Regions from separate parts of the Streptomyces sp. CWNU-52B genome, predicted to be linked through region 4. Evidence: riboswitches for the same ligand, from Rfam matches in the RefSeq annotation. Region 4 holds a riboswitch; each other region holds the start of a gene.
What was found. Region 4 has a riboswitch for cobalamin ahead of metE (5-methyltetrahydropteroyltriglutamate--homocysteine S-methyltransferase). Riboswitches for the same ligand answer to the same signal wherever they lie in the genome.

Region 1: another riboswitch for cobalamin. It lies ahead of ACLVWQ_RS15390 (ABC transporter substrate-binding protein); the one in region 4 lies ahead of metE (5-methyltetrahydropteroyltriglutamate--homocysteine S-methyltransferase).
Region 2: another riboswitch for cobalamin. It lies ahead of ACLVWQ_RS08415 (ribonucleoside-diphosphate reductase subunit alpha); the one in region 4 lies ahead of metE (5-methyltetrahydropteroyltriglutamate--homocysteine S-methyltransferase).
Region 3: another riboswitch for cobalamin. It lies ahead of ACLVWQ_RS38510 (cobalamin biosynthesis protein); the one in region 4 lies ahead of metE (5-methyltetrahydropteroyltriglutamate--homocysteine S-methyltransferase).

The regions. Positions count from the first base shown of each region.
Region 1 is NZ_JBLFJV010000013.1:94,754-98,941, forward strand. It holds gene ACLVWQ_RS15380 (MHYT domain-containing protein) at 11-901, shown strand; gene ACLVWQ_RS15385 (CoA-binding protein) at 858-1,265, opposite strand; cobalamin riboswitch at 1,444-1,629, shown strand; gene ACLVWQ_RS15390 (ABC transporter substrate-binding protein) at 1,697-2,728, shown strand; gene ACLVWQ_RS15395 (FecCD family ABC transporter permease) at 2,725-3,741, shown strand; gene ACLVWQ_RS15400 (ABC transporter ATP-binding protein) at 3,738-4,188, shown strand, end outside.
Region 2 is NZ_JBLFJV010000006.1:221,984-226,171, reverse strand. It holds gene ACLVWQ_RS08415 (ribonucleoside-diphosphate reductase subunit alpha) at 1-1,913, opposite strand, end outside; cobalamin riboswitch at 2,052-2,219, opposite strand; gene ACLVWQ_RS08410 (GNAT family N-acetyltransferase) at 2,241-2,771, opposite strand; gene ACLVWQ_RS08405 (hypothetical protein) at 2,840-3,073, opposite strand; gene ACLVWQ_RS08400 (helix-turn-helix domain-containing protein) at 3,167-4,132, shown strand.
Region 3 is NZ_JBLFJV010000060.1:99,761-103,948, forward strand. It holds gene ACLVWQ_RS38505 (cobyric acid synthase) at 1-454, opposite strand, end outside; gene ACLVWQ_RS38510 (cobalamin biosynthesis protein) at 451-1,461, opposite strand; cobalamin riboswitch at 1,583-1,716, opposite strand; gene ACLVWQ_RS38515 (DUF397 domain-containing protein) at 1,909-2,130, shown strand; gene ACLVWQ_RS38520 (hypothetical protein) at 2,395-2,967, opposite strand; gene ACLVWQ_RS38525 (helix-turn-helix domain-containing protein) at 3,010-3,867, opposite strand.
Region 4 is NZ_JBLFJV010000005.1:510,217-514,404, forward strand. It holds gene ACLVWQ_RS05125 (MerR family transcriptional regulator) at 1-396, shown strand, start outside; gene ACLVWQ_RS05130 (cupin domain-containing protein) at 414-848, opposite strand; gene metE (5-methyltetrahydropteroyltriglutamate--homocysteine S-methyltransferase) at 1,018-3,336, opposite strand; cobalamin riboswitch at 3,501-3,745, opposite strand; gene ACLVWQ_RS05140 (SDR family NAD(P)-dependent oxidoreductase) at 3,821-4,188, opposite strand, start outside.

The DNA.
Region 1 (4,188 bases), on a different contig from region 4:
ATGTTGGCATATGCAAGGTACGGTCGACGGATTCAGTTATGGCACGCTCACACCGCTCGCGGCCTATGTCATGGCCTGTCTGGGGGCCGCGCTGGGACTGCGCTGCATCACCCGGTCCCTGCGCGACGACGCGTCGAGGAAAGCCGGCTGGCTCGCGCTGGGGGCGGCGTCCATCGGCTGCGGCATCTGGACGATGCACTTCATCGCGATGATCGGGTTCCAGGTCGAGGAGAGCCGCATCCGCTACGACGTCGGCCTGACGATCCTCAGCCTCGCGGTGGCGGTCGTCGTGGTCGGTCTCGGCGTCTTCGCCGTCGGCTACCGCGGCGCGAGCACCCTCACCCTGATCGCCGCGGGCGCCTTCACCGGCCTCGGGGTCGCCGCCATGCACTACATAGGCATGGCGGCCATCCGGCTGAACGGCGGCCTGCGGTACGACATCCCGACCGTCGCGCTCTCCGTCGTGATCGCCGTCGGCGCCGCCACCGCCGCGCTCTGGGCGGCCATCGCGATCCGAGGCTTCCTCGCCAGTCTGGGGGCGAGCCTGGTCATGGGGGTCGCCGTGACCGGGATGCACTACACGGGCATGGCGGCGGTCAGCGTGCATCTGCACGGCGTGAGCGGCGGGGTGGGCGCGGGCGGGTCCGCCCACTCGCTCCTGCTGCCGATGCTCCTCGGACCGGTCCTCTTCCTGCTGCTCGCGGCCGTGGTGGTGATGTTCGACCCGCTGCTCGTCCTCGGGGACGGCGACTGGAACGGCGGCACGTCACGCGGCCGGGCGCCCGCCCAGGACGCGGACGCACCCGCCTGGTCGGGCTCGGCGTTCGGGGCGCCGCCCAGGACGAACCGGCGGACGTTCAGCCAAGGAGGGGGATCTCGATCGCCGGGCAGCGGTCCATGACCATGTCGAGGCCGGCCGCGCGGGTGCGCTCGTAGGCGGCCTCGTCGATCACACCGAGCTGGTACCAGACGGCCTTGGCGCCGATGGACACGGCCTCGTCTGCGACGGCACCGGCCAGGTCGCTGTTGACGAACACGTCGACGACGTCGACCTCGAACGGGATGTCCGCCAGCGAGGCGTACCCCTTCTCCCCGTGGACCGTCTCGGCCTTCGGGTGGACCGGGACCACGCGCTTGCCGTAGCGCTGGAGCACCGCGGCGACGCCGTACGCGGGACGCCGCTCGTTCGACGACAGGCCGACGACGGCCCAGGTGTCGCCGAGCTCGGAGAGGATCTTGCGGATGGTTGCCGGGTCGCCGTACACGGTGGGCCTCCTGGACAGACGGGATGCGGACGGGATGCAGACGGGGTGAGTGCTGCTGCGCCGGACAACAGCGGACACGGCGTGCTGATTCCCGGGCACGTGCGGCGGGAACCGGTGTCCAGGTCCCCGCCGGGCACTCCGGCCCGCCCGTGCTGCCGCGTGGCCGGAAAACCCGCCGTGATAGCTTGCGGGAGCCAGTCGAACCCATGTACGTGGGTCAGGGAATCCGGTGGAAATCCGGAGCTGACGCGCAGCGGTGAGGGTGACGGGCGGGCATCGGCCACTGGACCCGAAGACGGTCCGGGAAGGCGCCTCGTCCGGGTGAACCCGAGTCCGAAGACCTGCTGGCGGCCTCCGCGGTCCCCTGACGGCGGGGGAGCACCGTACGACCGGGCTTCGCGTTCGAGCCCTCGACGTCTGAGGAACTTCCCGTGCCCATCGCACGACCCGCCCGCCGCGCCGCCCTGTTCGTCTCCGGGGCCATCCTGCTGACCGGCTGCGGCGCCACCGACTCACCCGACTCACCCGACGCGGACTCCGCGGCAGCCGTCACCCTGGACAACTGCGGCCACACCGTCCGGGTGGAGGCCCCGCCCCGGCGGGCCGTCTCCCTCAACCAGGGCACCACCGAGATCATGCTCTCGCTCGGCCTCGCCGACCGCATGGCCGGCACCGCCACCTGGACCGACCCGGTCATGAAGGGCCTGGCCGAGGCCAACGCCGAGGTGCCCCGGATCGCCGACAACAACCCCTCCTTCGAACGGGTCCTGGACGCCGACCCCGACTTCGTCGCCGCGTCGTTCGAGTCCACGCTCGGCAAGGGCGGCGTCGCCACCCGGGACCAGTTCGAGAAGCTCGGCGTGCCCGCGTACGTCTCGCCCTCCGACTGCGCGGGCAAGGACAACACCGGAGACGGCGACGGCGCCCGGCAGAAACCGATCGGCATCGACGTCATCTACGGCGAGATACGGGACCTGGCCCAGGTCTTCGGCGTACCGGAACGGGGCGACAAGCTCGTCGCCGAGCTGAAGCAGCGCATGACGAAGGCCACGTCGGGCATCGACGCCTCGGACGTCTCCCTCCTCTACTGGTTCGCCAACTCCGAATCGCCCTACATGGCGGGCTGCTGCGGCGCCCCCGGCATCATCACCAGGGAACTCGGCGCGAAGAACGTCTTCGACGACACCCACGAGGAATGGCCCCAGATCAACTGGGAGACGGTGGCCGACCGCGACCCCGACGTCCTGGTCATCGGCGACCTGACCCGCAAGTCGCAGACCGCCGAGTCCGCGAAGAAGAAGATCGAGTTCCTGGAGTCCGACCCGGTCACCAGGAACATGACCGCCGTCAAGAAGAAGCGGTACGTCCTGCTCAGCGGACAGGCCATGAACCCGTCCATCCGCACCGTCGAGGGCGTCGAACAAGTGGCCTCCGCGCTGCGGAAGTCCGGGCTCACGGGGTGACCCGGCCGCGCGTGGGCCTGCTCTGCGCGGCCGGTGCGGCCCTGCTCGTCGCATCCGTCGCCGTCGCGATCACCATCGGACCCGCCGACATCCGCGTCGGCGACGTCTGGTCCGTGGTCGCGTCCCACCTCGGCTGGGGGAGTACGGACCTGAGCCCCATCCGGGACGGGATCGTCTGGCAACTGCGCCTGCCGCGCACCCTCCTGGCCGCCGTCTGCGGGGCCGGACTCGCCGTGTGCGGCGCGGTCATGCAGTCCCTGCTGCGCAACCCGCTCGCCGACCCGTTCGTCCTCGGGGTCTCCTCGGGCGCCTCCACCGGCGCGGTCGTCGTGGTCGTCCTGGGAGCCGGCGGCGGCCTCGTGTCGGTCTCCGCGGGCGCGTTCCTCGGCGCGCTGCTCTCGTTCGGGCTGGTGCTGCTGCTCAGCCACACCCTCGGCGGGACGACGGACCGCGTGGTGCTGAGCGGGGTCGCCGCGATGCAGCTCTTCTCCGCCCTCACCTCCTTCGTCGTGATGACGGCCGCCGACGCCGAGACCACCCGCGGCGTCCTCTTCTGGCTGCTCGGCTCCCTGGGCGGGGTCGGCTGGACCGATGTCTGGGTCTGCCTCGCGGTGCTGGCGGTCACGCTGGTGGTCTGTCTGGCGTACGCGCGCACGCTGGACGCGTTCGCCTTCGGCCAGGACGCCGCCGCGACCCTCGGGGTGTCCGTGGCCCGCACCCGGCTGGTGCTGCTGTGCGCGACCGCGCTCCTGACGGCCGCGCTCGTCAGCTCGGCGGGCGCCATCGGCTTCGTCGGCCTCGTCCTGCCGCACGCCGCCCGCGCGCTGGTGGGTTCGGGCCACGCCCGGCTGCTGCCGGTCGCCGCGCTCGCCGGGGCGGTGTTCCTGGTGTGGGTGGACACCCTGGCCCGTACCGTCCTCGATCCCCAGGAGGTGCCCGTGGGCGTGGTGACCTCACTCATCGGCGTACCGGTGTTCGTGCTGGTGCTCTACCGGACCCGGAGGACACGATGACGGCCGAGGACACCAGGAGCGCCACCGAGCACACCGGGACCGGGCCGGCCGCCGGGACGGGGTCGGCCGCCGGGCTCCGGGCCCGCCGCGTCAGCCGTACCGCCGACGGCCGTCTCATCCTGGACGGCGTCAGCATCAGCCCCGCCACCGGCGCCACCGTCGGACTCCTGGGCCCCAACGGCTCCGGCAAGTCCACCCTGCTGCGGCTGCTCTCCGGCGTCCTCGCCCCGGCCTCCGGCGTGGTCACCCTCGACGGCCGCCCGCTCGCCGAACTGGGCCGACGCGACCTCGCCCGCCGTGTGGCGGTGGTCGAGCAACAGGCCGACACCCAGGTCGAGCTGAGCGTCCTGGACGTCGTACGCCTCGGCCGCACCCCCCACCGGCGCGCCTGGACGCCGCCGTCCGGGGCCGACGAGGCGGCCGTCCGCGAGGCGCTGGCCCGCACCG
Region 2 (4,188 bases), on a different contig from region 4:
GCGATGGACGCGATGGTGGCGGTGGGAGCGATCGCGAGCAGCAGCGAGTTGCGCATGCCGACGGCGGCGATCCGCTCGCGCAGGGCCGCCCAGCGCTCCGGCCAGTTGAGCTCGACGTCGTAGTGGTCCGGGTGGAGCACGCCCTGGGCCGTACGGGTCTTCTCCCAGGCGGGCAGCGGGCCGTTGCGCTCGGCGAGGTCGGCGGACGCCTCGTACGCGGCGAGCATGATCCGCTCGGCGATCCGGGTGGAGAGCGCCCGCGCCTGCGGGGAGTCGAACGGCAGCCGCAGCTTGAAGAACACGTCCTGCAGGCCCATCGCGCCCAGACCGACCGGCCGCCACCTGGTGTTGGAGCGGCCCGCCTGCTCGGTCGGGTAGAAGTTGATGTCGACGACCCGGTCGAGGAAGGTCACGGCGGTACGGACCGTCGCGTCAAGCCGCTCCCAGTCGATGTCCTGCGTGCCGGCGTCGACGAAGCCGCCCAGGTTGACCGAGCCGAGGTTGCAGACCGCGGTCTCCCCGTCGTCCGTGACCTCCAGGATCTCGGTGCACAGGTTCGAGGAGTGGACGGTGTGGCCGGGCAGCGCCGTCTGGTTGGCCGTGCGGTTGGCGGCGTCCTTGAAGGTCATCCAGCCGTTGCCGGTCTGCGCGAGGGTGCGCATCATACGGCCGTACAGATCGCGGGCCGGGATGGTCTTCTTCGCGAGCCCGGCGGCCTCCGCCCCGCGGTACGCGGTGTCGAACTCGTCGCCCCACAGGTCGACCAGCTCAGGCACGTCCGAGGGAGAGAACAGCGACCAGTCACGGCCCTCGTCCACCCGGCGCATGAACTCGTCCGGGATCCAGTGCGCGAGGTTCAGGTTGTGCGTACGCCGGGCGTCCTCACCGGTGTTGTCGCGCAGCTCCAGGAACTCCTCGATGTCGGAGTGCCAGGTCTCCAGGTAGACCGCGGCGGCACCCTTGCGCCGGCCGCCCTGGTTCACCGCGGCGACCGAGGCGTCGAGGGTCTTCAGGAAGGGGACGACGCCGTTCGAGTGGCCGTTCGTGCCCCGGATCAGTGAACCCCGGGAGCGGATCCGGGAGTACGAGAGCCCGATGCCGCCCGCGTGCTTGGAGAGGCGCGCCACCTGGTGGTAGCGGTCGTAGATGGAGTCCAGCTCGTCCAGCGGGGAGTCGAGGAGGTAGCAGGACGACATCTGGGGGTGCCGCGTACCGGAGTTGAAGAGGGTGGGCGAGGAGGGCAGGTAGTCGAGGTGGCTCATCAGCCGGTACAGGGACGCCACTTCGTCGACCGAGCGGGTGCCCGCCCGGGGATCGGGCCCGGTGTCCTCGGCGAGACCGCTCGCCACCCGCAGCATGAAGTGCTGGGGCGTCTCGATGACGGACCGGGTGATCGGGTGCCGCAGCAGATACCGGCTGTGCAGGGTGCGCAGTCCGAAGTAGCCGAAGCGGTCGTCGCCTTCGAGGTCGATCAGCGCGTCGAGCCGGGCCGCGTGGGCACGTACGAACTCGGCCGTGCGGTCGGCGATCAGGCCCTCGCGGTGGCCGACGGCGACCGACTCGGAGAAGGAGCGCACGCCCTGCGAGGCGGCTTCCTCGGCGATGCCGACGGTGAGCAGCCGCGCGGCCAGCTTCGAGTAGACCGGGTCCTCGGAGATGAGACCCGCGGCCGCCTCCGTGGCGAGCTCGCGCAGCTCAGGCTCGTCCGCGGCGGCGGACCTGCCGCGCAGTGCGGCGGCGGCGACCTTGCCGGGGTCGGCGCCGGGGAGGTCGACGGTGAAGTCGGTCAGGGTCCGCAGCAGCGCGGCTCCCGGTCCGTCGGTCTCGGCCCTGTCCTGCTGGACCCGGGGCGCTGTCGCGGACCCTGTCGCGGTCCCTGTCGCGGAGACCGGATCGGCTGGCGCGATGGTCACGTGGGGCTCTCCCTCGCTCGGCACGGGGGCCTGCGGGGAGAGGGGTTCGGGGCACACGGGAGTACGCGCTCTGCGCAGCGCCACGCCGCGTCCACCGGCCCACTCCACGAGGCCCGGACGTCATGCGCCCGGACCGGACGGTCTGGGCGCGCTGTCGGCAGGTCCTCGGACTGACTCTTGTACGACGGCATGCGGGCATACGCGTACAAGTACACCGTTGCGGGACAGTTCCGGATTTGCACCGGATTCCCCTGCGACGACAGCGAGCATGAGCATACATCTTGTGCCGGGCTCCGGAAGCACCCCTACATGTTGTGTCGGCGTGTGTCAGAGCGTCAGTTCGTAGGTGAGGAGCGTGATGTCGTCCAGCTGCGGGAGGGGGTTCCAGTCCCGGGCGGGGGTGCGGGTGAAACCGAGCCGCTCGTAGACGCGATGGGCGCTGCGCATGGTGCGCTGGGTGGACAGGACGACGCTCGCGCAGCCGTCCGTGGCCCGTGCGCGTTCGACGCAGGCGCGTACGAGAGAGGTGCCGACGCCCCGGCCGCGGGCTTCCTTCGCGACCGCCAGCATCCGTATCTCGGCCTCGCCCGCGCCTGCGATGTCGGCCATGGGTCCGCCGGCCGGTACGAAGGTCACACCACCGAGGAGCCGGCCGCGGGGCGCTCCCGGCGACCCCGCGACCTCCACGGCCACCAGCACCTCGCCCGCGGCGGCCCGCCCGGCGGCGTCGCGCAGTTCGGCGAGGTACGGGTCGCCCCCGCCGAAGTCGAGCAGCCCGTCCCCGAGATAGGCCTGCGCGGTGATCTCCCCCAGCGCCGGGTACTCCGCGGGCTCCGCCCGTCTGATCACGATGTCCATGCCCCGCAGTGTGCCGGAGGGGAGCGACGGGGGCCGCCGGGTTTTCCTTGGGCGGGCGGCGCGCTCGCTCACGCCGCCCGGGTGACGTCCGCGGCCGAGATCCCGCCCAGGGCGCGCTCCGTACGGGCCCGCGGCGACGGCGAGCCCGGGGCGCGGTCCGGGGCGCCGCGTTCGGCCTCCCGGAGCTGACGGTCGACGCGGCGGTCGTGCACGATGCCGAACACCGAGGGGAGGACGAGCAGGACGAGGATTCCGAGGACGGTGAGCATTCCGATCAGGCCTTCCAGCTGTGTCGTATTCATGGACACCACTGTCGCGCCTGACGCTCCTTACCGTGAGTGGCAGTACTGCCGCACACCCTCGATTTCCTGCCAGATCCGGTGCACACTGGCAGCATGCTGACCAACGTGGCCGCCGTCCTGCTCGACGGAGTGCATCCATTCGAACTCGGCGTCGTGTGCGAGGTGTTCGGCCTCGACCGCAGCGACGACGGACTCCCGGTGTACGACTTCGCGGTCGCCTCGGCCGAGGGGCCGAGCCTGGGCACGCACGTCCCCGGGTTCACGGTCTCCACCCCGTTCGGCCTCGACCGACTGGAGGAGGCCGACCTGATCGTCGTCCCCGCCGGGAGCCACTACGTCGGCCGCACCTACCCGGCCGAGCTGCTCGACTCCCTCGTCCGGGCCACCGAGCGCGGCGCCAAGGTGCTCAGCGTCTGCTCCGGGGTCTTCGTGCTCGGCGCGGCCGGACTGCTCGACGGCCGGCGCTGCGCGGTCCACTGGCGGCACGCGGAGACGCTGGCCCGGCGCCATCCACGCGCGAAGGTCGAACCGGACGTGCTGTACGTGGACGCGGACCCGGTGATCACCTCGGCGGGCACCGCCTCCGGCATCGACGCCTGCCTCCACATCGTCCGCAAGGAGCAGGGCCCCGAGGTCGCCAACAGCATCGCGCGCCGCATGATCGTGCCCCCGCACCGCGACGGCGGCCAGGCCCAGTACATCGAGCGGCCGCTGCCGCGCTCGCAGTGCGACACGGTCGGCGAGGTGCTCGTCTGGATGGACCGCCACCTCGACCAGGAGGTGACCGTCGAACAGCTCGCCGCACGCGCGCACATGTCCCCGCGCACCTTCGCCCGCCGCTTCCAGCAGGAGACGGGCACCACCCCGTACCGCTGGCTCCTACGTCAACGAGTACTGCTGGCACAGGAGTTGCTGGAGGCCACGGACGAGACGATGGACTTCATCGCGGACCGCTCGGGGTTCGGGACCGCGGCCGCGCTGCGCCATCAGTTCGTCCGCTCGCTGGGGACGACCCCGCACGCGTACCGGCGTACGTTCAAGGGCCCGCAGGCCGCCTGAACGTACGCCGCACGGATCGCCGAGCGGCTCACCTCACCGCTCGGCCCACCGCGTGA
Region 3 (4,188 bases), on a different contig from region 4:
GCAGATTGATCTCGGCGGGACTCCCCGCCCCCTCGCAGATCACCGCGTCATACGTGCCCCGCAACTCGGCCAGACAGTCCAGGACGGTCCCGAGCAACGCCTCCTGGCGCCCGCCGTGATAGCCGCGCGCGCTCAGCTCGCCCACGGGCTTCCCCATCAGGACGACCTGGCTGCTGCGGTCGCTGCCCGGCTTGAGGAGCACCGGGTTCATGAGCGCGGTGGGCTCCACGCGGGCGGCCTGTGCCTGCATGGCCTGGGCCCGGCCGATCTCCGCGCCCTCCCGGGTCACGAACGAGTTCAGCGACATGTTCTGCGCCTTGAACGGCGCGACCTTGACGCCGCGCCGCACCAGCCACCGGCAGATCCCGGCGGTCACGACGCTCTTGCCCGCGTCGGACGTGGTTCCGGCGACGAGCAGTCCGCCGCCCAGCCGTGCGCCCGGCCCCCCGCTCATGACGTACGACCTTTCGGGACCGGCGACGTGCGCCGCGGTGCGGTGAGCGAGGCTCCGGTGAGTGACGTTCTGGTGAGCGATGTCGCGAGCAGCCGTCCGGCGACGCTCGCGCCCAGCGCGAGCAGGCTCACGCGTCGCGAGAGCCGGACGGCCCGTTCGATGTCCCCGGTGCGCACGGCCCGCCCCGCGCCGTTGAGCACGGGCCGGTGCTCGACCCGTCCCGCGTACGACAGGGTCCCGCCGAGCCGCACCCCGAGCGCACCCGCGAACGAGGCCTCGACGGGGCCGGCGTTGGGGCTGGGATGCCGGGCGGCGTCGGCGCGCCAGGCGCGGACGGCGCCGCGCGGATCGCCCCCGGCGACGGCTGCGAGGGCCGCCGTCAGCCGGGCCCCGGGCCACCCCGCGACGTCGTCGAGCCGCGCGGAGGCCCACCCGTACCGACGGTGGCGGGCCGACCTGTGTCCGACCATGGCGTCCAGCGTGTTGACCGCGCGGAACCCGACCAGACCGGGCACCCCCGCCACGGCGCCCCACACCAGGGCGCCCACCACGGCGTCGGAGGTGTTCTCGGCGACCGACTCGACGACGGCCCGCGCGATCCCGTCGGCGTCCAGCGCCTGCGGGTCCCGTCCGCACAGATGCGGCAGCCGCTCGCGGGCCACCTCGAGGTCCCCGGCGGCCAGCGCCGCGCCGACGGCCCGTGCCTCACGGCCGAGCGAGGTCCCTCCGACGACGGCCCAGGTGGCGGCGGCGGTCAGCGCGACGGACGCGGCACCCGAGGCACGGACGGAGCGGTCGGCGGCGCGGGCGGCGGCGACGGCGCCGCCCGCGCACACCGCGGTGTGCAGGGCGCCCCAGCCCCGGTGGTCCCGCCACAGGACCCGTTCGACGGCCTGCGCTCCACGGCCGAACGCGGCGACCGGATGCCCCCGGCGGGGATCGCCGAGCAGCAGGTCACCGAGGAGGCCGGCGGCGGCACCGTACGCGAAGACGCGATCGGCACGCACCGCTTCAGCCCGCCGTCACGGACGGTGGAGCCCCGGGAAAGGACCTGGCAGGAGACACACAGGTCCACAACAGGCGGCCGCGCATGGCGATATGTCCTCACTCAGGGTGTCCGCGCCCTGGTTCGACGAGACCGACGACGAGAGTTCCTGGCTCCCGGGGATCGAGACCCCCGGTGACAGTGGCGGGACCGCGCCGGATTCGCACCGGCTTCCTCTTCTGCCGTCGTAGATGGCCCCGGCAGTCCACCACGGCCCGCGAACACCCGTCAACTTGCTGTTGACCTGCGAAGAGAGAGTGTGCTGAGGCCCACAGGCCCCTGGGAACGGGCCGGTTTTCCCCTGGTGGGCCACACCGGGCTTTCCTAGACTGAACGGAGCACGGAAGGCGGACACGGGGGTGGCGGTCCAGCGCGGGGGGCGCCGGCTCTCGGGCAGGAGGAGGTCGGTGTGGACCACGAGGACCTGTCCGTGCCGCGCTGGCACACCAGCAGCCACAGCGGGGAAGACGAATGCGTCGAGGTGGCGGTCACGGAGAACTCGGTGACGGTCCGCGACTCCTGGAACCGGAGCGGAGGCCAGGTCGTCTTCTCCCGAACCCGGTGGCTCGCGTTCGTCGGTGTTCTCGACGCGGTGGCCACGCAGGAGTCCGTTGCCGGGCACCGGACATGACGAGGGGGAGCGCGATGACAGGCCGTCAGCCGACCGACATGGTCCACCGGGGGAGCGACAGCGCACACTTACCGCCCTCCGAACCGGCCTCGGCCCCGAGACTGGTCGCTTTCTGTGTGTTCGGCGGGGTGAGCGCCACACTCGTGGGCGTCGCGGCGGCCGGGCTGCTGCCGGGCGGCACCCTGAGCCCGGCCCTGTGGGTGGCCGTCGCCACCGTCGTGGCGCTGCTCCTGGGAATCTGGCGGGGCCGGCATCCGGACCGGCTCAGGCCCGTCCGCTGGGCGAGGTCTCGTCCGGTGTCACGGCCCGGCGGTCTTCGCTGAGGGAACCGGCACCCGCGTCGTGGTCCGCCGCCGTGTGCCGCGCCATGATCTGGCCCAGCCGGACGCCGAAACCGGTGACCAGGGACATCGCCGTCGCGATCATCGGGGCGAGCACCCAGGCGGAGGTGAGGTGGAAGACTCCCGCGACCGTCATCAGTCCAGCCAAGGCGAACAGCACCACGACCACGCCACCGGTGCAGTAGACGACGGTCGTCCTCAGTGAGAGCCGCTGCTCCTCGCTCCGGGCCCGCAGCACCTTGATCCGGTCCGCCGTGCGGTTCTCGTCGAGGCTGTTCATCCGGTCCGTACGCGCGGCGTCCGCTATCGCGTCACGCACGAGCTGGTTGTACGAGGGGCCCGGCACCCCGGCCGCCGGACCCGGTTCGTCCGGATCCCCCTCGCCCTCCGGCGCCCCGCTCGTCCCACCCGCCCCACTCGTCCCGGGAGTCGGCCCGGGGAAGCGGAGGAGGGCCGCGCGAACCCCCTGCCACCACTCCGTCCACGCGACCGTCATGTCGCGGCCTCCCCTCATTCTCCCCGGGCACAGGGCCCGGGGTCAGGCGGTGCCGATGCCCTCCCTGATCCGGTTGATCAGGTCGATGCTGCGTTCCGTGCCGTACGCCGTCTCGCGGAGCTTCTCGAAGCATTCCTGGTAGCGCACGATCAGCTCGAAGTCGTCGCGCACCGTCGTGCTGCCCTGCTGCTCCAGGTACAGCAGGTCCTCGTCGTCCAGGAAGCCGAGGAGCACGAAGCTCGTCATCGTGGCGTAGTGGGCGCCCGCGGTGAACGGCAGCACCTGGAGCGAGACACGGGGCTGTGCCGCCATGGTGACGAGGTGCTGCAGCTGGTTGCGCTGCACCTGCGGGCCGCCCACCTGCCGGTGCAGCGCGGCCTCGTCGACGACGAAGAACAGCCACGGTGGGGGCGCGTCGCCCTCCAGCGCACGCTCTTGGCGCGCCGTCCGCAGCTCCACGATGCGCCGAGTGCGCGCCTCGTCCGCGCGCTGCCTCAGCACGGCGGTCGCGTAGTCCTCGGTCTGCAACAGGCCGGGTACGACCACGGGGTGGTAGGTGCGGATCGAGGCGGCGGCGGACTCGTACCCGAGGTAGCTCCTGAAACCGGGGCTGAGGATGTCGTTGTACGCCGCCCACCAGCTGGGACCCTTGCTGCCGCGCGCGGCGTCCTCCAACTCGGTGACCTGCTTCGGGTCCGTCACCTCGTACTGCTGCATCAGTGCCCGGATGTCGGTCACCGAGACGCTGACCGTGCCCGCCTCGATGCGCATGATCTTCGAGAGCGACCACTCGAGGGCTCGGGCGGCATCGGTCTGTGTCTGGCCGGTGGCCTCACGTGCCTTGCGCAGCTCGATGCGCAGTCGGCGGCGATTCAGGCTTGGGTCGACTTCCCTGGGCATGGGGTTGCTCCTCGTGGACCGGTCAGACGTATGTCGGGTGGTGTGCCGGGTGCGGCACCAGAACCTTGTGCGGCTGCGTATGCGAGGCATACACCGGTCCGACAGGGATCTGATGGAAGGGCACCCTAATGCCATACGTCTACGGGTCTCCGTCATAATGCCATATGGCATGTCGACGGGCCGCGGACCGACTTATATCGCGCCAGGGGTCCGACCGGGGAGTCACGCCTGCGCCGGAGCCGTTTTGTGCCGTGCGTCACGTGGTCACGGGATCCGCGACCACTGCTCGTACGGCTCGGTGCGGCACGGCGTGGCCGGCGC
Region 4 (4,188 bases):
ATGCAGATCGGCGAGGTCGGTGCGCGGACGGAGCTGCCGCTGCGCACCATCAGGTACTACGAGACGACGGGCCTGGTCACCCCCTCCGCCTGTTCCAAGGGCGGTTTCCGCCTCTACACCAGGGCCGATGTCGCCCGGCTGCAGGCCATCCGCCGTATGCAGCCGCTCGACTTCACCCTGGACCAGATCCGCGACCTGCTCGCCGTCACCGACCGCCTGGACTCCGACGAGGAGCTGACGGCGTACGAACGGCAGTCGTTGCTGAGGCGGGTCCGGGAGTACGAGCAGAGCGCCGCCTGGCAGGTGGACAGGCTCCGCACCCAGCTGACGCAGGCCGAGGAGTTCAGGCAGACGCTGCGCAAGCGGCTGAACCGGGACCGGGCCGCCACGGTCTGACCGGGGTCACTCGAAGCTCACTCGAAGGGGCACCCGGGATTCGGGGCGTCCTCGGAGAACGGGGCGCCGTGCGGCAGGACGTAGAGCACGGTGAGCACGACCGGCGTGGATCCCAGGTTGCGGCCGATGTGGACGTTGCCCGCACCGGCCGGTTCCTGGACCTTGCTCCCTCGCGGATAGACGCCGTCCGAGGCGCACGTGGCGTCGAAGTGGCTGAGCGTGCCCTGCTTCACGTACGCGTGGAGCGGCCCGTCGTGGTAGTGCCAGCCGGTCGCCTGACCGGGCGGCAGAGTGATCTCCCGGAGTACGTAGTCGGTGTCGCCGACCGTCTTCTGCGCGATCACCGTTCCGGTGACCCCGGGGCCGGGCGGGGTCGCCCGGGCGGTTCCCCCGGCCAGGACGGTGACGGCGGCGACGGCACCGACCACCGCGGTGCGAAGCGAGGTACGCATGGGCAGGGCCTCCGGGTTCGTGGGGCTGTGCGACAACGTGCCGCTGTGAACATAGAGGCAGCCAGGGGCAGTTGGGGCCGTTATCCGCGAATTCCCTTGCTCGGCGGGCGGCGGGTGGCCGGCGGGCCGGGAGGCGGGGCTCGGCCCGCCTCCCGGCCCGCCGTTCGGATCAGGGCGCGGTCAGTTCCGTGCGGACCGTTCGGGCCGCGGCGACCAGGTTCCGCAGGGACGCCCGGGTCTCGGGCCAGGCGCGGGTCTTCAGGCCGCAGTCGGGGTTGACCCACAGGCGTTCGGCGGGGATGGCCGCAAGTCCCTTGCGCAGCAGGGCCGCGGCCTCGTCCGCGCCCGGTACGCGCGGCGAGTGGATGTCGTACACGCCGGGCCCGGCCTCCCGCGGATAGCCGTGCTCGGCCAGTTCGCGGGCGACCTGCATGTGCGAGCGGGCCGCCTCCAGGCTGATGACGTCGGCGTCGAGGTCGTCGATGGCCTGGACGATGTCGCCGAATTCGGCGTAGCACATGTGCGTGTGGACCTGTGTGTCCGGACGTACGCCGGCGGTGCTGAGGCGGAACGCCTCCGTGGCCCACGCCAGATAGGCCGGGCGGTCGGCGGCGCGCAACGGCAGTGTCTCGCGCAGCGCCGGTTCGTCCACCTGGATGACCGAAGTCCCGGCCGCCTCCAGGTCGTTCACCTCGTCGCGCAGCGCGAGGGCGACCTGGCGCGCGGTGTCACCGAGCGGCTGGTCGTCGCGGACGAAGGACCAGGCGAGCATGGTGACCGGGCCGGTGAGCATGCCCTTGACCGGCTTCGAGGTGAGCGACTGGGCGTACGCCGTCCAGCGCACCGTCATCGGCGCGGGGCGGGAGACGTCGCCGGCCAGGACCGGCGGGCGGACGTACCGGGTGCCGTAGGACTGGACCCAGCCGTGCCGCGTGGCGAGGTATCCGGTGAGTTGCTCGGCGAAGTACTGGACCATGTCGTTGCGTTCGGGCTCACCGTGCACGAGCACGTCCAGACCGGTCTCCTCCTGGAAGGAGATCACCTTGCCGATCTCGTCCCTGATGCGCTCCTCGTACCCGGCGCTGTCGAGCCGCCCGGCGCGCAGGTCGGCCCGTGCGGTGCGCAACTCGGTGGTCTGCGGGAACGAGCCGATGGTGGTCGTCGGCAGCAGCGGCAGACCGAGGTGGGCGCGCTGGGCCGCGGCCCGCTCGGCGTACGGCTGGGAACGGCGGGTGTCGGCGTTCGTGACGGCGCCGGTCCTGGCCCGTACGGCGGGGTCGCGGGTGATCGCCGAGTCGGCGCGCGAGGCCAGGTCGGCCCGGTTGGCGGCCAGTTGGGCGGCGATCGTGTCGGTGCCGCCGGTGAGCCCCCTGGCGAGGGTCACGATCTCGGCGGTCTTCTGACGGGCGAAGGCCAGCCAGCGCAGGATCTGCGGCTCGACGTCACGTTCGGCGCTGGCGTCCAGGGGGACGTGGAGCAGGGAGCAGGAGGCGGCCACGTCGACCCGGTCGGCGAGACCGAGGAGGGTACCGAGTGTGGCGAGAGACTTCTCCAGGTCGTTGACCCAGATGTTGCGGCCGTTGACGACACCGGCGACCAGACGCTTGCCGGGCAGCCCGCCCACGGCGGCGAGCGCGTCCAGGTTGGCGGCGGCCGCCTCGGTGAAGTCCAGCGCCAGTCCCTCGACGGGTGCCTTGGCCAGTACGGGCAGGGCGTCGCCGAGCCGGTCGAAGTACGAGGCGACCAGCAGCTTCGGACGGTCGGTCAGGGCGCCGAGGCCGCGGTAGGCGAGCGTGGCGGCGTCGAGCTCGGCGGGTGTGCGGTCCTGGACCAGGGCGGGTTCGTCGAGCTGGACCCAACCGGCGCCCGCGGCACGCAGATCGGCGAGGATCTCGGCGTACACGGGCAGCAGCCGGTCGAGGAGGGTCAGCGGGTCGAAGTCGGCGGCCACCCCGGGCGCGGGCTTGGCGAGCAGGAGGTACGTGACCGGTCCGACGAGGACGGGCCGGGCGGCCAGGCCGAGCGCGAGGGCCTCCCGCAACTCGGCTACCTGCTTGGCGGAGTCGGCCGTGAAGACGGTGTCCGGGCCCAACTCCGGCACCAGGTAGTGGTAGTTGGTGTCGAACCACTTGGTCATCTCCAGCGGCGCCACCTCCTGGGTGCCGCGCGCCATGGCGAAGTAGCCGTCCAGCGCGTCGGCCTCGACGGCGGCGCGGTGCCGCTCGGGGATCGCGCCGACCATGACGCAGGTGTCCAGGACGTGGTCGTAGTACGAGAAGTCGCCGGTGGGCACCTCGTGGATGCCGGCCTCGGCCAGCTGCCGCCAGTTCGTGCGGCGCAGGCCGTTGGCGGTGGCCCGGAGGGCGTCGGCGTCGACGCGGCCCTTCCAGTAGCCCTCGATGGCCTTCTTCAGTTCCCGGTGCTGTCCCTGACGGGGGTAGCCGTACACGGTGGCCCGTGCTGCCGCGGCTGCGGGCTTGGCTGTCACGGAGATCTCCTTCGCGAGACGAATCCCTGAGATCCCGGCGACGGGACGCGAGCGCGAAGGGTGACGAGTCCGACGGGGACGAACCCGCGTGAGACACCGCGGCCGACCGCCGAACCTGTACGCCGACCCGCCCACGAGGTCACCGGGATGTCCGCGCACGAATGGTTCGTACACGGGCAGTTGGCAGGTCTTCGGACTCGCGAGCACGTCCCCCTGCGCGGAGTTCCGAACACGGAAATCCGCGGGAGACACCTACTGGCCGTCGCTTCCCAGGCCCGGCCGGGCCCAGTGCGTGTGACGGCGGTCGTTCCCACTCACCGCTGCGGGGCAGTCCCGGATTCCCACCGGGTTCCCTCTTACGACGCATCCCGCCTGGCGGACGGGGCGAACCAGCTGCGCCGGCCAGTCTAGGGCCTGTCGCCCCCTGCCCGTCCGCCGGGCGGGCGTGAGCCCGGGTGGGTCCGGTACGCGGCGCGGCCGGCGCTCAGTGGACCGAGAAGCCGCCGTCGACGTGGATCGCCTGCCCGGTGACGTACGCCGACGCGCCGCTCGCCAGGAAGACCGCCGCGCCCGCGAAGTCCTCGGCCAGCCCGTTGCGCCCGGTCAGCGTGCGCGCCGCCAGGGCCGCCACCTTCTCGGGGTCCGACGACAGGCGCTGGTTCAGCGGGGTCATCACGAAGCCCGGGACCAGTGTGTTGACGGTGACACCGTGCGGCGACCAGGCCTCCGCCTGCGAACGGGCCAGTGACTCCAGCCCTCCCTTGGAGACGCCGTACGCGCCGCTCTGGACGAAGGCGCGGTGGGCCTGTTGCGAGCTGATGTGGATGATCCGTCCGAAGCCCCGCTCCGCCA